2 linked regions of the Pseudoduganella dura genome follow. The protein of the gene in region 2 interacts with the protein of the main gene of each other region in a pairwise test. Links are inferred from orthologs where the notes say so. Each region holds a gene or a part of one and is shown on either strand. Other genes may lie near its edges.

The links.
Region 1: the proteins of ribD (region 2) and accC interact in binary tests that used the Escherichia coli proteins (3 or more experiments, as listed by UniProt). The link is inferred for Pseudoduganella dura from one-to-one orthologs.

The regions. Positions count from the first base shown.
Region 1 is NZ_WNWM01000002.1:4,030,917-4,042,088, forward strand. The notes cover bases 7,725-10,669. They hold accC (acetyl-CoA carboxylase biotin carboxylase subunit), read right to left. Parts: upstream 9,904-10,669; coding sequence 8,545-9,903; downstream 7,725-8,544. Other genes in these bases: prmA (50S ribosomal protein L11 methyltransferase), read right to left, coding at 7,725-8,548; accB (acetyl-CoA carboxylase biotin carboxyl carrier protein), read right to left, coding at 10,020-10,487; aroQ (type II 3-dehydroquinate dehydratase), read right to left, coding at 10,614-10,669. Also shown: GJV26_RS17665 (nucleotidyltransferase domain-containing protein), read right to left, coding at 1-266; GJV26_RS17670 (MFS transporter), read right to left, coding at 275-1,483; GJV26_RS17675 (LysR family transcriptional regulator), read left to right, coding at 1,595-2,527; GJV26_RS30245 (transcriptional regulator), read left to right, coding at 3,357-4,664; GJV26_RS17685 (YggT family protein), read left to right, coding at 4,795-5,304; GJV26_RS17690 (carbohydrate kinase family protein), read right to left, coding at 5,370-6,305; GJV26_RS17695 (DUF3426 domain-containing protein), read right to left, coding at 6,324-7,595; more of prmA, read right to left, coding at 7,607-7,724; more of aroQ, read right to left, coding at 10,670-11,051. UniProt on the Escherichia coli protein: This protein is a component of the acetyl coenzyme A carboxylase complex; first, biotin carboxylase catalyzes the carboxylation of the carrier protein and then the transcarboxylase transfers the carboxyl group to form malonyl-CoA.
Region 2 is NZ_WNWM01000002.1:1,188,155-1,199,276, forward strand. What follows is about bases 3,455-6,349. They hold ribD (bifunctional diaminohydroxyphosphoribosylaminopyrimidine deaminase/5-amino-6-(5-phosphoribosylamino)uracil reductase RibD), read right to left. Parts: upstream 5,499-6,349; coding sequence 4,410-5,498; downstream 3,455-4,409. Other genes in these bases: GJV26_RS05420 (hypothetical protein), read right to left, coding at 3,455-3,746; GJV26_RS05425 (riboflavin synthase), read right to left, coding at 3,763-4,398; GJV26_RS05435 (GspH/FimT family pseudopilin), read right to left, coding at 5,588-6,202; GJV26_RS05440 (type IV pilin protein), read right to left, coding at 6,130-6,349. Also shown: GJV26_RS05410 (cation:proton antiporter domain-containing protein), read right to left, coding at 1-942; GJV26_RS05415 (DUF885 domain-containing protein), read left to right, coding at 1,016-2,764; more of GJV26_RS05420, read right to left, coding at 2,739-3,454; more of GJV26_RS05440, read right to left, coding at 6,350-6,579; GJV26_RS05445 (pilus assembly protein), read right to left, coding at 6,576-8,858; GJV26_RS05450 (pilus assembly PilX family protein), read right to left, coding at 8,869-9,450; GJV26_RS05455 (PilW family protein), read right to left, coding at 9,453-10,439; type IV pilus modification protein PilV, read right to left, coding at 10,436-10,981. UniProt on the Escherichia coli protein: Converts 2,5-diamino-6-(ribosylamino)-4(3h)-pyrimidinone 5'-phosphate into 5-amino-6-(ribosylamino)-2,4(1h,3h)-pyrimidinedione 5'-phosphate.

The sequences.
Region 1 (11,172 bases), 2.8 Mb from region 2 along the record:
AGGCAGCCGTTGGGCCGGTCGATTTCGCGGCAAAAATAATCGAACGTGGCCGGATCGTGGCCGAACAGCTCGACCGTTTGCGGGCCCACTTTCAGCGTGTCGCGCCACGCCTGGTCGACACGATCAAACACCAGCAGCAGGTCGATGTCGGAGGTTGGCGTGGCCTCGCCGCGCGCGATCGAGCCGCCGATGATGGCCACCCTGGCGTCCGGCCAGCGGGGCAGCAGTTCGTGTCTGACGAGGGCCTGCGCGGCATCGATGTGCATGGGTGCTTTCAGTGGGCGGGGGATGCCAGTGTAGCCGGTCGCCGCATCAGCCAGGCCACCACGATCCCCAGCACGGCGATCCCGGAGGCAAGATAGCCCAGCGACCCCAGGCCCACGTGCTCGATGCCAAGGCCGCCGAAGATGGCGCCCAGCCCGGTGCCGGCGTTGGCGGCGGAAATGTTCATCGATGCCGCCAGCGCCTGCGCCTTCGAGCCGGCCTTCATCACGCGCACCTGGCAGATCGGGAACAGCGCCGTGTAGGCGAGGCCCCACGCGGCCACCGCCAGCGCGAGCCAGCCGTGCCGCGCCGGCAGCAGCAGCGCCGCCACCATGCCGGCGACCAGCAGCGCCAGGAAGCCGATCGTGGCGCCGAGCGGGTTCGCGTCCACGACCCGGCCGCCGATCCAGTTCCCGAGCATGCCCACCAGCCCGAAGCCCATCAGCCACCAGCCCACGTGCGCCGACGGGATGCCGGCGACGCGGCCGAGGAAGTCCGCCAGGTAGGTGTAGGCGGTGAACATCGCCGTGAACACCAGCACGGAAAGGCCCACGTGCGCCAGGAAGCGCGGGTCGCGCAGCATCGCGGACTGCTGTTCGCCGTGGGTCGCCGCGGGCCGCGGCAATGCCGGCATGCACAGCTGCATCAGCACCGCCATCAGCAGCGACAATGCGGACAGGATCCAGAACGTGTTGCGCCAGCCGAAGGCATCGGATGCGAGCGTGCCGAGCGGAATGCCGAACACCAGCGCGGCAGAAATGCCGAGATACACGGTGGCGACGGCGCGGCCCGCATTGCCGGGACCGGCCAGCTGGCCGGCCGTTTCGCTGGCCGTGCCCCAGAACACCGGCAGCATCAGCGCGGGGATGAAGCGCGCGAGCGCGAGCACCCAGATGTTGGGCGCCAGTGCCGCCAGCGCATTGGCGGCGCAGAAGACCAGCAGGATCGCCACGAACAGGCCCTTGCGGCCCACATGGGAGAGCCGTGCGGTCAGCAGCGGGCCGAACAGCATGACGGTAAACGCGAACAGCGTCACCAGCTGGCCGGCCATCGAAATGGAGATCCGCAGGTCGCGCGCCAGCGCGGGCAGCAGGCCGAGGATCAGGTATTCGGTCGTCACGATCGCGAACGCGGCGACCGCCATGATGGCGATCTGCAGGCGGCCGCGGCCAGGCGTGCTCTGGGTGGCATGGGTGGTGGAGAGAGTCGATGTATTCATGAGTGAGCGGGCAAAAGCAGCACATATAAGCAGGCCAGACAGTGTATTGAAGAACAGGAATCTCATTGCTGGTAAGATTTACCACGATCCATGAACTGAAATCATCAATCCATGTTCTCTTCCGAACGCCTGAAGGGCATCGACGTCTTCGTCAGCGTGGTCGAGCGGGGCAGTTTCGTCGCCGCGGCCGAGCGCCTGCATCTCACCAGCTCTGCAGTAAGCAAGAGCATCGCGCGGCTCGAGGCGCGGCTCGGTACCCGCCTGTTCGAGCGCACCACGCGGCGCCTGGCGCTGACCGATGCGGGCACGCTGTTCCACCAGACCTGCCTGCGCGTGCTGGCCGACCTGGAAGAGGTCGAAACGTCGATCGGTGCCGAGGTCGAGCAGCCGGTGGGCCGCGTGCGGATCGACCTGCCGGCATCGTATGGCCGCATGCATGCGCTGCCCGTCATCCTCCAGTTCGTCAAATCGCACGGGCTGCTGGTGCCGCATATCTCGCTGTCCGATCATTTCATCGACCTGGTGGAAGAGCGGGTCGATATCGTCGTGCGCATCGGTGGCACCGATGTCTGGCCGGGCGCGCTCGGCCATCACTACCTGGGCACGCAGCGCCTGATCTTCTGCGCGTCGCCGGAATACCTGGCGCGCCGCGGGGTGCCCGAGACCGATGCCGATCTCGATCAGCACGACCGGGTGGTGTATGCCCGCGGCGACGGCACGGTGAACTCGTGGCTGTTCGCCGGCATCGAACATGGCACGCTGGAGCAGCGCTTCATGCCGGCGCGGATCGCGGTGGGCGACGGCGAAGGGCAGGTGGCCGCGGTGCTGGCCGGCTACGGCATCACCCAGCTGCCGACCTGGCTGGTGCAGCAGGAGCTCGAACACGGCACGCTGGTGGAGGTGCTGCCGCACCTTGCAACCGATGGCTTGTCGATGAACCTGGTGTGGTTGAAGAGCCGCCAGCACCTGCCCAAGGTCAGGCTGCTGCTCGATGTGCTGGCGAGGTCGCTGACGCCATCGGGCCATGTGCCGCCTGCACTTTGAGGCAGGCGATGGCGGTGCGCGCACGATTGAACGCACCCCCCCGGCGCATTTTTTTTTGCGTGCGATGTCATCCATGTCGCGTGCCGGCGACGACGCGTTTGCATGTCGCATGCATGCCGGCTCAAGCATGCGCAGGTAGATGATCGCTTCGCATGGCGCCTTTAGGTAAAGGCGGTATGCGAAGAAGGGTGGCGCGGCGAATGTGGCGATAAGGTGGCGCGCGGATGCCCGCGTGGCGCCGGAGGCCTGTAGTTATGTGCGCTATCTCGCGCAGCCCGGTAAAAAAAGAATGCGAAAAGCATTCGTGCCGGTTGCGCATCATTAAGGTTTTCGTGTACTTTACGAGCTTGAAAACACGGGGATTTGCAAGCACTCTTTTTCGAGTGTGTGGTTCCCGCAAAAAGCCAAGAACAACAGGACAAAAGTTCGCACAGATATGCACTACAACCACACGGTTACTGGTCGGCCGCCTCGCCTGAACATAGTCAGGTCGGGCGGTTTTTTCTTTACGCGCCAGGACACGATGTGAGCAGATGCTGGGCTCGGAGCTGAATGCACGCCCGGTCCTGGAGACACGAATAACAATTTCAAGAACGGCGCCGCGAGCCAGTGCACGATGCACGAACAGAAGTACGAAGCGGACGGCGACGATCGAATGGCTGAAGTGCTGCAGTCGTGAGGAGCTGCAGCAGTTCAGCCGGGTGCCGAATTCATTAGCGCAAACATCGAAATGCTTGTGCCGATGAATAACCCGCCCGCCATGCCGACGGGTATGCCGGACGGGTTTCAACTATGTGCGTATTTTCATCCCGGATGAAGGAGAAATAAAATGGCTACCGCCACCAAGAAAACCGATACGAAGAAGCCAGCCGCCACCAAGGCCGCTGCCGCTCCTGCCAAGAAGGCCGCGACTGCGAAGTCGTCCGAGAAGTCCGCCGCCGCCAAGCCGGCTGCGAAAAAATCCACCGCGGCCGCCAAGCCTGCCGCGGCAGTGAAGAAGACCACGGCGGCCGCGAAGCCTGCTGCGAAGAAAACCACGGCGGCCGCGAAGCCTGCCGCGGCAGCGAAGAAAACCACGGCGGCTGCGAAGCCTGCTGCGGCAGCGAAGAAAACCACGGCAGCAGCCAAGCCGGCGGCAGCGAAGAAGTCGACGGCAGCAGCCAAGCCGGCTGCGGCGAAGAAATCGACGGCAGCAGCCAAGCCGGCTGCAGCGAAGAAGTCGACGGCAGCGGCCAAGCCTGCTGCGGCGAAGAAGTCCACGGCAGCGGCCAAGCCGGCTGCGGCAAAGAAATCCACGGCAGCGGCCAAGCCGGCCGCCGCGAAGAAATCCACCGCAGCAGTTAAGCCTGCGGCGAAGAAGTCCGCCGCCGCCAAGCCGGCAGCCAAGGGTGCCGCAGCGAAGGGTGCCGCAGCGAAGGGCGCAGCCGCCAAGCCGGCAGCCAAGAAAGCGGTTGCCAAGACTGCTACCGCCAAGCCAGCAGCGAAGGCTTCCGCCAAGTCGGCGGCTACCAAGTCCGCCGCCGCCAAGCCTGCAGCGAAAAAGGCCGCGACCAAGACTGCCGCCGCCAAGCCTGTAGCCAAGAAGGCCGCCACCAAGACCGCCGCCGCCAAGCCGGCAGCAAAAGCTGCAACCAAGACTGCCGCCGCCAAGCCGGCAGCCAAGGGTGCCGCAGCCAAGGGTGCCGCAACCAAGGGTGCCGCAACCAAGGGTGCCGCAACCAAGGGCGCTGCCGCCAAGCCGGCCGCTACCAAGGGCGCCGCCGCCAAACCGGCAGCCAAGCCGGCCGCTACGAAGAGCGCGGTCGCCAAGCCTGCAGCCAAGGCCGCCGCCAAGCCGGCAGCCAAGGCAGCACCGGCCGCAGCAGCCAAACCAGCCGCCAAAAAGGCCGCAGCAAAAAAGCCTGAGGCCGCGCCGGCTACCGCCCCGGCAGCGACTACGGCCGACAAGCCTGCGGAACAACCAGTAGCGAAAAAAGCCGCTGCGCCGAAGAAAACCGCGGCGAAGAAGGATGGCAAGAAGGAGTCGCCGGCAACGGCACCGGCAGCGGCTCCGGCCGCCACCACCGCGCCGGCAGCAAAGACCGTGCTGGCGCCGGCGGCCGCATGGCCGTTCCCGACCAGCACCCGTCCTTCCTGATCCGTCATGGGTCCGGACCGGCGCCGTGCCGGCTGGCCGTTCCCTTGACGGCCTGATGGGCGAGAATACCGCTGTGTGAGACAATCGCACGGCGGTTTTTTTATGGAGAATGCTCGTGCTTAGTATTGTGATGCTGATCGTCGATACCGTTGCCGTCCTGCTCGGCGGGGTGCTGCTGCTGCGGTTCTGGATGCAGGCGATACGCGTGCGCCCGCCGTCGTCGGTGGCGCAGTTTACGTTTCAGCTGTCCGACTGGCTGGTGCGCCCCATGCGCCGCATCGTGCCCGGCGTGGGCGGCTACGATTGGGCCAGCCTGCTGGGCGCTTTCCTGATCGTGGTGCTGGCCACGTCGGTGCGCTGGTTTGCCGGCTATCCGTTCGAACTCATCATGCTGATGGCGCTGCACCGCTTCCTGCAATGGATCCTGTACGGCTTCATGATCCTGCTGGTGGTCGAGGCGATCTTCAGCTGGGTCAACCCGCATGCGCCGCTGGCGCCGTTCGTGCGTGCGCTGAACGAGCCGATCCTGAAGCCGGTGCGCCGCGTGGTGCCGCTGGTGGGCAACCTCGACCTGTCGCTGCTGGTGGCGCTGGTGCTGCTGCAGGTTGCCCAGATCGTGCTGGAGATGATTTTCCGGTAATGGACCGGTGATAGTGATGAAAAAAGGCGCCGATGGCGCCTTTTTGTTTATCCGTCGGAACGGTATCAGAACCGGTACCCGAACGCCCCCTCGAAGCGGTCGCCGATTTCTTCCCGGGTGAACCGGTGGTTCTGCGCGCCCTTGTGGGCGATCTTGATCGCGCCCAGCAGGCTGGCCAGCCGGCCGGTGGTTTCCCAGCCCAGGTCGTGCGACAGGCCATACAGCAGGCCGGCGCGGTAGGCGTCGCCGCAGCCCGTCGGGTCCAGCACGGCCGCTTCCACGGCCGGGATATCGATGCGCCGGCCTTCCGTGTAGATTTCCGAACCTTTTTCGCCGCGCGTGACGATCAGCGCCTCCACGCGGGCGGCGATATCCTCGAGCGACAGGCCGGTGCGGCCGGTCAGCAGTTCGATTTCGTAGTCGTTGCAAGTGACGTACGTCGCCTTGTCGATGAAGTCGGTCAATTGCTCCGGCGTGAACATCGGCAACTGCTGGCCCGGGTCGAACACGAACGGGATGCCCAGGCGCGCCAGGTCTTCGGCGTGCTTCAGCATGCCCAGGTGGCCGTCCGGCGAGATGATCGCGATGCGGGCCGGGCCGGCCGCCTCGATGTCGTTCTCGTGCGCGAACGACATCGCGCCCGGGTGGAAGGCATTGATCTGGTTGTTGTCCGAATCGGCCGTCACGAAGCACTGCGCATTGTAGGCATCCTTCTTGATCAGGATGTTTTGCGTGCCGATGCCGAGCGTTTGCAGGCGCTCCAGGTAGGCCGCGCAATCCTGGCCCATCACGCCGACGATGCGGGGATCGCCGCCGAGCAGCTTCAGGTTGTAGGCGATGTTGCCGGAGCAGCCGCCGAATTCGGTGCGCATCGTCGGTACCAGGAACGATACGTTCACCTTGTGCAGCTGGTCGGCCAGCAGCGTGTCGACGAAGCGGCCCTCGTATTGCATGATGATGTCGATGGCGAGCGAGCCGCAGATCAGGGAAGTCTGGTTCATGGGAGTCGTAGGAAGAATTCAGGGATGGAAGATGGCGATGTGGTAGCCGGAGGCGCGCAGCCGGTCCAGCTGGAAATACAGTTTCACGGATTGCTCGCTGCGCGGACCGAAGCCCTGCGCCACGTCGGCGGGCCTGGCCAGGTAGTCGCGCGGCGCGAACACGCGGCGCAGCACGGGCCGGTCGGCCGCGTCGTTCAGCACCAGTTCGATATGCGGCCATGCCTGCACCGAGCGCGACCCGTTGCGCAGCACGGTGACGAAGCTGAACGTGTTCGGGGCCAGGGTCTGCAACTCGCCCTGTTCGATCGCCAGCGCATCGATCTGGCGCGGCAACCCGACAGTGCAGCCCAGCGGTGCGCACAGGGCCTCCAGCGCGGGTTTCATTGCCGGATGGTCGGCCGCCAGCCGGTTGCGCAGCGTGTACGCGCCCTGGGCCAGCAGTGCGACCGCCAGCAGCGGAATGCCGGCGGTCATCGCCAGGCGCGACATGCTCCTGGTGCGTTCGCGGCGGTCGGCCTGGCGGACGAATTCCGGCTCGTCGTCGCGCTCCCGCGTGGCGGGAGCGATCGATGCCGCGGCGGTGCCCGCGCCGGCGGCCAGCAGGGCGCTTTCCGGCGCGGCCGTCAGCAGGTCGGCGGCGGCGGCATCGTCGGCCGCGCGGCCGGCCGCATCGTCGGCGGAATCGTCGCTTGAATCGTCGGCCGGATCGTCGATGGCAGGGGCGGTGGCGTCATCCGATGCCGGGGCGGAGGCGGCCGGTTCCGGTGCATCGTCGAAGTGATGCCGGTCGTCCAGCGCGATCGCCACGATGTGTTCGGACGGCATGTCGAAGGCGGGTTCGCGGCGGCCGATATCGATGAAGTGCTCGGGGTCCGGCTCGAGGTCCGGCTCTGAATCCGGCTCGGGATCTGCCTCCGGCTCCGGTACCGCAAGCGCGCCGGCAGCGGCATTCACCCCAGCAGCGGAGGCCAGGGTCGGACCCGACGGGTCCGGCCCCGGGGGCGGCTTCAGGGGCTCCGGATCGTTCGGGCCGGATCCTGGCGCCTCTTGTGCCACCACCACCTCGTCCAGGTCCAGTTCCAGGTCCAGCCCGGCGGGCACGGCGGGCGCCGGCATCAGCACCGGGATCGCTGCGCCGGCTGCAAAGGCCGAAGGCTCCACCAGTGCCGCGTTCCCGTCGAAGATCTCGTTACAGGCTCCACAACGCACAATGCCCCCACGCAGCTTCAACTGGTCCAGGGCGACCCTGAACACGGTATGGCAGTGGGGGCATTTCGTGGCGAGTGCCATGCGTTAAGGCATTACCCTTGACGTGGAGGCGGGGCCGTGTCGGCGCCCTTGCGGCCGTACAGCGCGACCCAGCCTTCATGCTCGGCCCAGACGGACATCTTGATGAACGGCGCATACGCTGCCGCCACTTCGTCCGCCTGGCGTGCCAGCACGCCGGAGAGCACCAGCGCACCGCCATCGGCCACGCGGCCCGACAGCATCGGCGCCATCAACTTGAGCGGCGACGACAGGATGTTGGCGACCACGATGTCGAACTTCGCGTTGGCATGCGCCGATTGCGCGAAGTCGTCCGGCACGAAGTATTCGATGTCGGCCACCCCGTTGCGTTCGGCGTTGTCGCGCGCCGATTCGATCGCCTGCGGGTCGATGTCCACGCCGGTCACCGGCGCGGCGCCGAGCTTGCGCGCCACCATCGCCAGGATGCCGGAGCCGCAGCCATAGTCGAGCACCGTCCTGCCGGGTGCCGGATGGGCTTCCAGCCATTCCATGCACAGGCGGGTGGTCGGGTGGCTGCCGGTGCCGAAGGCCAGGCCCGGGTCCAGCTCCAGGATCAGCGCGGCGGGGTCCGGCGCCTCGTGCCAGCTCGGCACGACCCAGATGTTCCTGCCGATGTGGATCGGCTCGAACTGCGATTGCGTTAGGCGCACCCAGTCCTCGTCGGCGACGTGGCGGGTGGTGTAGGCCGGCAGTGCCTTCAGGCCCACGGCCTGGGCGGCGGCGGCCACGATGAACGAATGATCGGCGTCGACATCGGCCAGGGCCACCACGCGGCTGTGTTCCCACGCCGCTTCCTTCGGTTCCATGCCCGGCTCGCCGAACAGCGGCTGTTCCGCCTCGGTGCCTTCGTCTGCATCCTCGACGGAGACGGACAGCGCACCGGCTTCCATCAGCGCGTCGGACAGGCGTTCGGCGTGCTCGCGGGCGACTTCGATGACGACTTCAGTCCAGCTCATGCGCCCGCCTTCGGCATTTCGGCCAGCCGTTGTTCCAGGTAATGGATGTTGGTGCCGCCTTCGATGAAGCGGGCGTCCACCATCAGCTCGCGGTGCAGCGGAATGTTGGTGAGGATGCCCTCGACCACCATTTCCGACAGCGCGATCTGCATGCGGCGGATCGCCTGCTCGCGCGTGGCGCCATAGGTGATCACCTTGCCGATCATCGAATCGTAGTGCGGCGGTACATAGTAACCCGCATACGAATGGGAGTCGACGCGCACGCCCGGGCCGCCCGGCACATGCCAGGAAGTGATCCGACCGGGGGATGGCGTGAACTTGAACGGGTCTTCGGCGTTGATGCGGCATTCGATCGCGTGGCCGGACAGCATCACGTCGCGCTGGCGGAAGCGCAGCCGCTCGCCGCAGGCGATGCGGATCTGTTCCTGCACGATATCGATGCCGGTGATCATTTCGGTGACCGGGTGTTCCACCTGCACGCGGGTGTTCATCTCGATGAAGTAGAACTCGCCGTTTTCATACAGGAACTCGAACGTGCCGGCGCCACGGTAGCCGATCTTGCGGCATGCCTCGGCGCAGCGGTCGCCGATCTTCTCGATCAGCTTGCGCGGAATGCCGGGTGCCGGCGCTTCCTCGATCACCTTCTGGTGGCGGCGCTGCATCGAGCAGTCGCGTTCGCCCAGCCAGACGGCGTTCTTGTGCTCGTCGGCCAGGATCTGGATTTCCACGTGGCGCGGATTCTCCAGGTATTTCTCCATGTAGACTTCCGGGTTGCCGAACGCGGCGCCGGCTTCGCTCTTCGTCATCGTGACGGCATTGAGCAGCGCCGCTTCGGTATGCACCACGCGCATGCCGCGGCCACCGCCGCCGCCGGCCGCCTTGATGATGACCGGGTAGCCGACCTTGCGGGCGATCTGCACGATCGCCTTCGGATCGTCCGGCAGCGCGCCATCGGAACCGGGCACGCAGGGCACGCCGGCCTTGATCATCGCCTGCTTGGCCGAGACCTTGTCGCCCATCAGGCGGATCGAATCGGAGCGGGGGCCGATGAAGACGAAACCGGATTTTTCGACGCGTTCGGCGAAGTCGGCGTTCTCGGACAGGAAACCGTAGCCCGGGTGGATCGCTTCGGCGTCCGTCACTTCGGCCGCGCTGATGATCGCCGGCATGTTCAGGTACGACAGGCTCGACGCCGCCGGGCCGATGCAGACCGATTCATCGGCCAGCTTGACGTATTTTGCGTCCTTGTCGGCTTCGGAGTGCACGACGACCGTCTTGATGCCCATCTCGCGGCAGGCGCGCTGGATACGCAGCGCGATTTCACCACGATTGGCAATGAGGATTTTTTCAAACATGGCTAGTTCTATGTTTGCGAACACCCGGGCTTGCCGGGTGTCCTAGAAGAGGGAGCTAACGTGGCGGCGGAGCCGCCGGGCCGGCACGGGCCGGCCTTCATCGGCTAATCGGTCAATCAGCCGATGATGAACAGCGGCTGGCCGAATTCCACCGGCTGGCCGTTCTCGACGAGAATCTGGGTGATCGTGCCGGATTTGTCCGCATCGATCTCGTTGAGCAGCTTCATCGCTTCGATGATGCACAGCGTATCGCCTTCCTTCACGGTCGCGCCGACTTCGACGAACGGCGCGTTGCCGGGGGCGTTGGAGCGGTAGAACGTGCCGACCATCGGCGACTTCACGATGTGGCCGGTTGGCTCGGGGGCGGCCGCCACGGCCGGTGCCGCGGCAGCGCCCGGCGCCGGCGCCGCGGCCGGTGCGTACTGCGCCTGTGCGCCTTGGTGCGGCATCATCACGACCTGGTTCTGCGGCATGGCGGACGACTTGACGATGCGTACCTTGCTCTCGCCTTCGGTTACTTCGAGTTCTGCAATATCCGATTCGGCAACCAAGTCAATCAATGTCTTGAGCTTGCGTAGATCCATCTGAGACTCCCGTCTAATCTTGTTTTGTAAATGTGGGCGCGGCTGCCATGCTAATCGAAAACGTCATCGGGAACGTCATCGGGAACATAAGCGACTACGCTGTAAATAGCGCGCAGATCGCGTAGATTAACTGCTTTTTAGTGCAAAGTCGATGGCAAAGCGGTATCCCTCGGTGCCGAGTCCGCAAATCGTGCCTCTGGCAACCGCGCTGAGATATGAGTGGTGGCGAAAGCTTTCGCGCTGATAAATATTCGATATGTGCACTTCGACGAACGGGATCGCCACACCGGACAGCGCATCGCGCAGCGCCACGCTGGTGTGGGTATAGCCGCCGGGATTGATGACGATGAAGTCCACCCCTTCGTCGCGCGCGGCATGGATACGGTCGATCAGCGCACCTTCATGGTTGCTCTGGAACGCGGCCAGTTGCGCACCAGCCGCGGTGGCCTGGTCGCGTGCCGCCTGCTCCACCTGTGCCAGTGTCGTCGCCCCGTAGATGCCGGGCTCGCGCGTGCCCAACAGGTTCAGATTGGGGCCGTTCAGCAGCAGCAGGTGTTTTGCCATGTCGTGACCTTAGTCCAGCGAAAGTTCCGCATTTTGCCGCCTAGCGCGACCATTTGGCAAGAAAAAAGAACTTTTCTCATGGTTAACTCAGTCATTACCGGAGCAGGGGAATGCGTGCGCG
Region 2 (11,122 bases):
GAGCACGGAGGCCGGCAGCCAGAACGGGTATTGCGCCACGATGCGCAAGTCCAGCTCCATGCCGACCGCCATGAAGAACATGCCCATCAGCAGGCCGCGGAACGGTTCGACGATCATTTCCACTTCGTACTGGAATTCGGTGTCGGCCAGCAGCAGGCCCGCCAGCAGCGCGCCCAGCGCCATCGACAGGCCGGCCGCCGCGGTGGCCGCCGCAACGCCCAGCGCCAACAGCAGGATCAGCGCCACGAACACCTCGGGCTGGCGCTGCACGGCGAACGCGGCGAACAGCGGGCGCGCCAGCCGCCGGCCGATGATGTAGACCAGCGCGATCGTGGCCGCGGCCTTCGCCACCGCCAGCAGCAGCGTCCACCACAGCGCCGCGCCGGTGCTGCTGCCGGCCAGGCCTTCGACGAGGATCAGCACCGGCACCACGGCCAGGTCCTGCAGCATCAGGATCCCGAAGCAGGCCTGCCCCAGCGGCGTGGCCAGCGCCTGCGCGCGGCTCAGCAGCTGCATGACGACGGCGGTGGAAGACATTGCCAGCGTGATGCCTACCGTCAATGCCGGCGCCGGGGGATTGCCGAACCACAGGGCGATCGCGCCGATCGCGGCGGCCGTCAGCGCCACCTGCAGCACGCCGGTGCCGAACACGTCGCGCCGCAGCGCCCAGATGCGTGCCGGCGATAGTTCCAGGCCGATCATGAACATCAGGAACAGGATGCCCAGCTCGCCGAACATCTTGACGCCCTCGATGTCGTGGAACGTGATGTCGGCCAGCCATGGCGCGGCACCGGCCCAGGTGCCCAGGCCGTGCGGGCCGAAGCACAGGCCCACCAGCAGGAAACCCGGTATCTGGCCGATGCGCAGCCGTTGCAGCAACGGCACGGCCAGTCCGGCGAGCAGCAGGAACAGCAGTGTTTCGCGAAGATCGGCGACGGTCATGGGTGCAAGTTTATGACAATCCGGCCGCCGTGCGACATACAATCGGGTCCTCGCTCAACCTGAAAGGGAGTTCATGTCACGCGCCACCCGTATCGCCACCCTCACTGCATTGCTTCTCACCACCGCCATCGCCAGCGGGGCCCCCGCCTGGGTGGCGAAAAGCGACGCCTATACCCAGCCGGTGCTCCAGGATACCGGCAGGTACCAGCCGGAGAATGCATCGTCGCTGGGAAGCGAGGAATTCGACACGGCAGTCGCCGATTTCAAGCCGCGCGACTACGAGCGCGAACTGGCCGATACGGAGAAGCGCCTGGCGTCGCTGCGCGCGCAGCTTGCCGCCGAAAAGGATCCGAAGGTGCGCCAGGACCTGGATATCCTGATCGATTCGCGCGAAAAGAAGATCGCCTCGATGAAGCTGCAGCGCCAGCACCTGGTGACGTACGTGAACGTGGCGGAGCTGGTGTACGGCGGCCTGCAGGTGCTGCTCGAGCCGCGCAACAAGCCCGAGCGCCAGAAGGCGGCGCTGGTGCGCCTGAAGCGCTATGTGGGCCGCGACGCGGGCTTTGCCCCGATCGCCACGCTGGTGCGCCAGCGCACCGAGGAACAGCTCGCGCGGAAAGGGCTCGTCGGCCCATACGTGGGCGAGGTCGAGGATGGCCTGAACAACAACCCGACCTATCTCGACGGCATCGCCGAGCTGTTCAAGGCGGCAAGGATCACCGGCTGGGAAGCGGACTTCGCGACCCTCAAGACCCAGGTCAAGGCCTATGACGACTGGACCCGCGCGAGCATCCTGCCGCGCACGCGCAAGGAAGTACGGCTGCCGCCGGCCGTGTACACCGACCGGCTGGTCAACGTGGGCGTGGACATCACCCCCGAGCAGATGATCGAGCGCGCCAGCTTCGACTTCCAGGAACTGCGCGACCAGATGCAGGCGGTCGCCGCGACGATCGCCGCGCAGCGCAAGCTGGCATCGAGCGACTATCGCGACGTGATGCGCGAGCTGAAGAAAACGTCGCTGCCGCCCGACCAGCTGCTGCCCTACTACCGCAAGCGCGTGCAGGAGATGGAGGACGTGATTCGCAAGCACGATATCGTGACCCTGCCGGAACGCGCGCCGTTCATCCGCACCGCCACCGCGGCCGAATCGGCCGCCATGCCGGCGCCGTTCATGAGCCCCCCGCGCCTGATCGGCAACACCGGCGAATACGGCGAATTCGTCATTCCGCTGTCGAATCCGAAGTCGAAGGGCAAGATGGACGACTTCAATTTCGAGGCAATGGCCTGGACCCTGTCCGCCCATGAGGCGCGCCCGGGCCACGAGCTGCAGTTCGCTTCGATGGTCGAACAGGGCATGTCGATCGCGCGTGCCAACTTCGCCTTCAACAGCACGAACGTGGAAGGCTGGGGCCTGTACTCGGAAGCGCTGATGCTGCCTTACATGCCGCCGGAAAGCCAGCTGGTGTCATTGCAGATGCGCATGCTGCGCATGGCGCGCGCGATGCTCGACCCGTCGATCAACCTGGGCCTGATGACGCCGGAACAGGCCAAGGCTTTCCTGATGCGGGAACTGGTGTTGTCGGAGCCGTTCGCCCAGTCGGAGGTGGACCGCTATTCGTACCGCCTGCCGGGCCAGGCGACTTCCTACTACTACGGCTACGTGAAGCTGCGCGCGTTGCGGACGCTGGCCGAAATGGAACTGGGCGACAGGTTCAGGCAGAAGGAATTCAACGACTTCGTGATCGCCCAGGGCATCCTGCCGCCGGACCTGCTGAAAGCGGCCGTGCTGCAGGATTTCATCGCCCCGAGGAAGGCGAAGTAACGGCCGGGGCAACCTTCTTGCGCGCCGGCGCCCGCCCGCCATGGCGGATGCCGGCGGCATCGAGTTCGGCCAGCAGCGCCGGCGCATAGGCGGCATCCAGCGCGGCCGCCGGGTACTGGTACAGGCCGCCATGCTCCGGCGCCAGCGGCGCCGCCTTGGCCAGCACGGCTTCGGCGGCGGTCCACAGCCGCTGCACATGTTCCATCATTTTCTTTCGCGCGACCAGGCGTTTCCACGCGCCCGGATCGCTGGCCCGCAGCGCCTTCAGGTAGGCCACCGTGTAGAGCATGAAATCGGCCATGCCGCCGATATTGCCGTTGATCGAATTGGCGCGCTCCATCATCTCGCGGTACACCGGCGTGTCGGCGATCGCCACCTCGAACTCGGCGCCGGCCACGTGGGCATTGAGTTCGTCGATGAGCGGGAAGAAGTCGCCGCGGTAGACGTTGCGGTTGCCGAAGTACACGGCGTAACGCCCCTCCGGCTGCTGCTTGATATGGTCGGGAATTTCGCTGGCGGCCAGCGCGAACGCGGGAGCCTGGCCGCGCTGGTAGTCGGTCACGTGAATCTCGCCGCGAAAGTGGAACACGGCGCGGTTGCCGTGGCAGGCCGACAGCGCGAAGTCCAGCATGTGATTCGCTTCATGGAATGCCGTGAGCAGCGCCTGCAGGCCCATCGACTTCGCGCTGCGGATCCACCACATCACCTGCGGCTGCGCGGCCCCGAACAGCGGCCGCACCGACGCGTATTCGGGCGCCGACAGCAAGGCCGTCATCGCCGCCGTGTCGTTGCCGGCGGCCAGCGCGGGATTGTCCTTGCAGATTTCCTTGCCCGGCATTTTCTGCGGGCCGGCCGGCTCGAAGACGAGCGGCATGCTGCCGCTGGCCGCGGCAGCGAACGACATGGCGCCGCCGGCCGCGGCGGCCGTGCCGCTCGCAGCCGACAGAAGTCCGGCGAGCAGGCCGGCCAGCGCGGTCCTCATCGGCGTGCCGGCCCGGTCAGTCCTGCACGCGGCTGACGCGCTGCCCGGCCGACAGCATGCGCTCGACATAGCGGGCGATCAGGTCGATCTCCAGGTTCACATTGCTGCCCACCCGCAGGTGCTTGAGCGTGGTGACCTCGATCGTGTGCGGGATCAGGTTGATCGAGAAACGGCAGCCGGTGGCCACGTCGTCCACGCGGTTGACGGTCAGCGACACGCCATTGACGACGATCGAGCCCTTGAACGCCAGGTACTTGCCCAGCGCGGCGGGCGCCTCGACGACCAGCTCCCACGACTCGCCGACCGGCTCGAACTTGCGCACCACGCCCAGGCCGTCCACGTGGCCGGACACCAGGTGGCCGCCGAGGCGCTCGTTCAGCGTCAGCGCCTTTTCCAGGTTGACCTCGCCGACGTCGTCCAGCCCCGCCGTGCAGTTCAGGCTTTCGCGCGACACGTCGACGGCAAAGCTGCCGGTGTCCTTCTCGACCACGGTCATGCAGGCGCCGTTGATGGCGATCGAGTCGCCGAGCGCCACGTCTTCCAGCGGCAGGCCGCCCGCCCTGATCACGAGGCGCACGCCTGCGTCGTGGCCGCCAGGCAGCGGGGTCACGGTTTCAATGTTGCCGACAGCGGCGACGATTCCGGTAAACATGGGTACTCTCTTTATTGGTTGGTTGACTGGGTTGTCCGGGTGAAGCGGGCCAGGATGCGCAGGTCGTCGCCCAGCATCTTCGCCTCATGGAAGGTCAGCGGGTACTTGCCGGCCAGGTCGGCCAGCGCCGGCAGCGCGAACATGCCCTGCGCATCGCCGAGCAGCGCGGGCGCCAGGTACAGCAGCAGCTCGTCGACACACCGTTCGCGTATCAGCGAGCCGTTCAGCTTCAGGCCCGCCTCCACGTGCAGTTCATTGACCTGGCGCCGCGCCAGCTCGCGCATCAGCTCGGCCAGGTCGACCTTGCCGTGCGCATTCGGCAGCGTGATGATTTCGGCGCCGGTATCGCGCAGCCGCGCCTCGCGGTCGTGATCGGTCACGGCCGACACGACCCAGGTGCCGCCGCCCTGCAGCACGCGGGCCCCCGGATCGATATCGAGCCGGCTGTCGACGACGATGCGGCGCGGCTGGCGCGGCGTGGCCACCGCGCGCACGTTCAGTTGCGGGTCGTCGGCCTTGACGGTACCGATGCCGGTCAGGATCGCGCAGGCGCGGGCGCGCCAGGCATGGCCATCGGCCCGCGCGGCTTCGCCGGTGATCCACTGGCTCTGGCCGTTGTGCAGCGCCGTCATGCCATCCAGGCTGGCGGCCGTTTTCATCCGCACCCACGGCAGTTGCCGCGTCATGCGCGAGAAGAAGCCGATGTTCAGTTCATGCGCTTCGGCGGCGAGCAGGCCGGACGACACTTCGATGCCGGCCTGCGCCAGCCGCGCCATGCCCCGGCCGGCCACCAGCGGGTTCGGGTCTTCCATCGCCGCCACCACCCGCTTCAGGCCGGATCGCACCAGCGCATCGCAGCACGGCGGGGTGCGGCCGTAATGGCTGCACGGCTCCAGCGTCACGTAGGCGGTGGCGCCGCGCACGTCGATGCCGCGGCGGCCGGCATCCTTGAGCGCCTGGATTTCCGCGTGATCCTGCCCTGCCGGCTGCGTGACGCCGGCGCCGATGACGACGCCGTCCTTCACGATGACGCAGCCGATGTGCGGGTTGGGCGACGTGGTGTACAGGCCCTTCTCCGCCCATTGCAGCGCGAGGCGCATGCCGGCAAGGTCGTCCGCGACATGCTCGCCCGCACCCGGCTGTTCCACGCGCGGTTCTCCTTGATGAAGATCGTTGGTTTCCATGGTCCCTATTCGCCGGCCGGGTCGCAGCCCGATTCCACCCGCGGGTCGCACAGCCGCGCACGGCCCAGCATGTTGATCTTGACGTTGCGCTGGACACTGCCGAGCTGCAGTGACAGCGTGCCCCAGTTCGCAGCCAGGCTGTTGCCGGCGCGGCAACTGCGGCCCGCACTATTATAGGCGACATACCAGGGCGGCGCAGTGTGGGTCAGCCGCGACCAGATGCGCAGGCCGTCGGGTGCCGGGCCGCGCCGGAACAGCACCGTTTCGCCCGGCCCGGGCCGCGCGTCGCCATCGGTATCGGCGAACACGGCCCAGCCGTCGCGCCAGGCCACGCCGGCCGGATCGACGGGCGCCACGACGATGTTCACGCCGCGGCCGATCGCCTGCGAACGGGCCAGGTGCAGCGCCGCCAGCAGGTCGGCGGCGGCGGCACGCACCGCGTGGCGTTCCAGCATCGCGCGAAAGCCCGGCACCGCCGCGCCCAGCAGGATGGCGGCGATGCTCGCGGCGACCAGCATTTCCACCAGCGTGAATGCCGGCGAACGCCTCAGCGCCAGCAGCGGGTGGCGGGACCGGTGGCCAGGTGCATGCCGGTGCTGGTGAGGATCAGTCGATCGCATGAGGGGTCCCTGTAGCGGTTGTCCACCCGGTCGGTGCCGGGGATGGCGACGAGTTCCACGCAGTCGGCGATGTCTTCGCTGCCGCAGGCCCGGCCGATGATTTCATAGGCGCTGGCGGCGGGTGTGGCGCCGGACCACCAGCGGAACAGCCGTGCTTCGGGCCCGTCCACGCCCGCGCCGAACGCAACGTACCGGTTGTTCTGCGTGAAGTAGCGCTCCTGCTGGTGCATCACCGCCTGCAGCGCCACCTGCGCCTCGGTGCGCTTGGTGCGGATCACGTGCAGCTGGTAGCCGGGATACGCCACCGCCGCCAGCGCGCCGGCCACCGCGAGCGCGACCATCAGTTCGACCAGCGTGAAGCCACCGCGCGCATTCATCGCTGCCCCCGCGGGGAAAGAGCGGCGGCGGCGCGGTGCAGCTGGTGCCAGTTCGCCACTTCGCGCCAGGCCAGCCGGCCGGCCGGCCACGTGGCACTGCTGCTGGCCCCGGCAAGCGGCATGCCGCTTGCCGGGCCAAAAGGCACGATCGCCGTCGTGCGGCCGACGTCGACGCGGCCGGCCGGCGCGCGCGGCGTGCGCTGGCGGGCACCAGGCAACAACAGCGGCACGCCCTGCACCGGCTCGGGCATCAGCAAGCCGGTCACGCCGCGGGCCGATGCCGTGCCGCCGCCGTCCACCGGCAGGCCGGCCAGCGTATCGAGCACATACAGGCGGCTGGCGCTGTCCGCGCAGGCATCGGCCCCGGGAACGACGGTGGTGAATACCAGCTTGCCGTCGACGATCGCGCCGGCGGCGATGCTGCGCTCGCCCGAACCGGTACCGGCATCGGTGCCACCGGCGAAATCCAGGAACCAGCCCCTGGCGCGGCCGCCCGCGCCGATCGGGGCCAGCCGGCCGGCGACGGCAAAGTCCGCATCCCCCGCCCGCCCTTCGAGGCGCCGCTCGAGCAGGTCGGCACGGCCCGGCGGCGCGGCCGGCGGCGGGGCGGCCGGGTCGTCGTGGATCGCGTAGTACGACTGCGGCGCGAAGCGCGCCGGATCGCGTTCCGCCCTGCCATACAGGCTGCCGGTGCCGAACAGCACCAGGTAGCCGCCGCCTTCCGCATACACGATCTTCGGCGGCTGCGTGATCGGCTGTGGACGGCCGGCCGCATCGCGGGCGGAGAATACCGGCTGCAATGCCGGGTTCGTGCGCCACGGCGCGTTGCGGGTGAAATCGAAGCGCCACAGGTTGCCCTGCAGGTCGCCGGCATAGGCATGGCGCACCACCCCGTTGTCGTCGGCTACCAGTGCCGGGGCGCCCAGGCCGGACGGCAGCATGGGATCGCCGGGCGGCGTATCGAGGCGGTAGTAGTTGGTGTCCAGCCGCCAGCGTTCGGCCGCCGGCTTGTCCAGCGCCAGCAGGAACAGCGAACCATGCGGGGCGCCTTGCGCGCCATCCGCGGCGTAGCTGTTCAAGCCGTTGCCGGCGAGCGCGAAGTGCCGGTACTGGGGCACGCCGTCGCGGGTGCGCAGCTTCAGGCGCCCCACCTGCGCCGGCTGCATCACGTTGCCGATGGCCGCGTCGTCGCGCTGCGTGAACTCCCACAATGCGCCCAGGCCGGTATCGAAACCGGCCGGATCGGTCACGTCGAGCGCGAACAACCCCTGGGCGCCGGCGCCGGGGGCCGCCACCAGCACGCTGCGCCACGCGTCGCGGATGAATGCCTCGCCGGCGCCCAGCGGCCCGTCGACCCAGGCGCGGTGCGTGTACCCCGGCGCCGGCAGTTCGCTCAGCGCCGGCACCAGCATCGCCGGCACGTAGGCGAACAGTTCGGCACCGGTATCGGCGTCGAAGGCATGCAGCATGCCGTCGTTCGCGCCCAGGTAGACGGCGCCGGGGCGCCGCAGCGTTCGCGCTTGGAACGCGGCATAAGCCGCATCGCCGTGCGCGTTGGCGCCGGCGCCCACATACAGCGGCGCACTGTGCACCGCATCGCCCAGCAGGCCGGCCCGGCGGCGGAAGGTGCCGCCTTCCAGCGCGCGCTCGCCGCGCAGCCACGCGATGCGGTCCGCGCCGAGCCCGTCGCCATGCGCCTCCTCCGCCGCGCCGGGCGGCCGGTCCAGCGCGGCCCGCTGCGCCGCCGACAGCCGCGCCCACTCGAACGGCACGGTCGCGCCAGGCGGCCGGGCGCCGGGGTCGAGCGTGTAGATACGGCGCGCGGCCGGCGGCGTGGCCGCAAGGACCGCCGCCGCATCCCACTGCGGCGCCAGCAGCGTGGCGGCGCCGTCTTCACCGCGCACCAGCGGCGCCCGGGTCAGTGTGCCGCTGGCGGCCGACAGGTCGTTCGCCATGCGGAAGACGGCCGCATCGGCGGGCGCCACGCCGGCATCCGTGGCGGCCACGGAGCCGTAGGGTTGCAGCTGCGCCGCGGGAACGGCCAGCGCCGGCCCCTGCACGATGCGGCCGGGATCGCATGCCGTTGCGGCGGGGGCATCGTCGATCGCGACCGGCGGCGTGCTCGCGCCATCCATCGGCAGGCAGGCGGCGCAGAACAGGATGAGGCCGGGCGCGAGCACGAGCGCCAGGCGCGGCATGATCCGTCCACCGCGGCGGTGCGGGATGCCGGGAGCGCCGCGCGATGGCGGCCGGGCAATGTCGTTTGGACTGCGCATCATGTTCTCCCGGTCAGTCGCCGGGACGGCGCCAGGCCGACTGCAGCACGACGTGTACCCCTTCCCGGTTGCCGAAACCGATGGCCGTCACGCGGTAATAGAAGCGCGGCGCGGTGCCGGCCTCCTCGCCCGGGCGGTGGTAGGGCCGCCGCTCGATGATGTAGCGCGGCCGCCGCATCGGCAGCGCGCCTTCGCCCGTCTGCATGGCCGCGCCGGTGAAGCGGCCCAGCGCGACGCCGGCGCCATCGTCCGCCAGGTCGACCGCCTGCCAGGGCGGCGGCGCCCCCGCCTCCACCGCCGCGCACAGGCCCAGGGCCGCGCCGGTGCCGCAACCGGGCACGAAGTCCGTGGGCGCCGCCAGCAGCGCCGCGCGCGCGGTGCCGGCTTGCTCGATATCGCGTTCCGCATCCATCAGCGCATCCTCCGCAGATTGCAGCGCCACGTGCCGGTCCCGCTCGGCGCGCGCCGCCTTTTCGCCCATCAGGGCCATTCCAGCCGCCGTTGCCGCCAGCAGCAGGACGGCCGCCAGCATCACCAGCGTGACGATCAGTGCAACGCCGCGTTCGCGGTTGCACGGCAATTCCCGGCGGTACATCCTCAGCCGTCCTGGTTGCGTAACTGCACGGACTGCTCGAACAGCCGCCGCGCGCGCAGCCGCAGCGCCACGGGCAGCGTGGCTTCGTCAACCACGGTGCCGGGGTCGCCTGCCTCGGCCGGCGTGCCGAACAGCTGGTAGCGCACCGGCGGCGCACCGGCGCGCGATCGCGCCTCGCCGTGCAGCAGCAACGCCACGCGCACCGTCGCCACGCGTTTCCAGTGGGTCTTGCGGCGCAAGTCCTGCGCCTGCTCCGCCGGCGTCGCGCCTTCCAGCGCCATGCCGGCATCGAGTGCCCGGACCGCGGAGGCGTTCAGGTAGCGGTCGGCAATGCCGTCGCGCGGGTCGCCGGTATCGATGCCGTACAGGACCTGGAACGAATCGACGCCGCGCACGATCGCATCGGCATTCCAGTTGCCCGACTGCGCACGGTACTTGCAGCGCAGTTCGGTCTCGCCGTCGTCGGCGACGCCGACATAAAAAATGCTCCAGCCCGGCTCACCGCCGCCGACCGCGAAGCCGGCGCAATCGACCACGGAACCATCGCCGCTGCCGCTGCCGAGTCCGCCGAAATGCACGGCCAGAACGTCGCTGCCGCGCACGGCATCCGGTGCCGCCAGCGCGCCGCCGAAGCCGGCGCCCATTCGCGGCAGCGTGCGGTTGTCCAGGCCGCCGATCCCGGCGTCGCCATCGGCCGGCGGTGCGCCGCTTTCGAGATCGGACCATGCCGCCTGCCGCACTGCCCGGGCGATCAGCTCCAGCGCATAGCGCCCGCCGTCATCGAGGCGTGTATTGGCCGCATGGTGCACGAAATCGCGGTTCGCCAGCAGCAGCATCGCCGATGCCGCCAGCGTGACGGCGAGCCCGAGGCCCAGCGCCACCAGCATCTCGGGGAGGCCCACGCCGGCCTGCGGGGAACCGGGGCATGCCGGCCGGCCGATAGTGCGCTGCGTGGCCCGCGGCGCGCCGCCGTTCATCGCCGGCCTCATGGCCAGGCTCCCGCCACGGCAACCGCCACGCCGGGCGCGCGGCCGCCCTGCCCGTCGCGCTCCGGCGTGCCGTCCGGCCGCCTGCCGCGCCAGCCGATCTTGACGACGACCGGGTCGGATGCGCCACCGGTGCACGTCCAACGCAGCCGGCCGCCCGCATACATTTGCGCATCGCGGCAGATGCGCGCGCGGCCGGCCGGCAACGCGGCGCGCACCTGGCGCCCGAGTTCATGGACGTCGAGCCGGGCAATCCCGGCCGGATCGCACGGGCCGAGCCGGCAAGTCGACTCCGGCGCAACTGGAACGGGGTTGGCATGGGCGTCGTAATCGACGCCGAGGTAGACGGCCGGCACCTGGGCGGCATTGGCGCGCATGCGATCGGCCATGCCCGCCGCGATCTGCACCGCCGCCGACAGCAGCGCCGATTCGTGACGCGTGCGCATCGCGTGCAACTGCATCGCGGTGCCGCCGATCAGGCCGAGCGCCAGCACGAGCAATGCGATCAGCACTTCCAGCAACGTGAACCCGGCAGCGTGGCGCATCGGCAACCTCCCCTCGTCGACTCAGGCGTACAAGGTAACGGCGAGCGGACTCGGCAGGTTGAGCGGGCGCAAGGTCCGGTCGGACAGCTTGAAAATTCCTGGCAGGAAGCTGCGCAAAGGGATTGCGCAAACGCAGGGTGC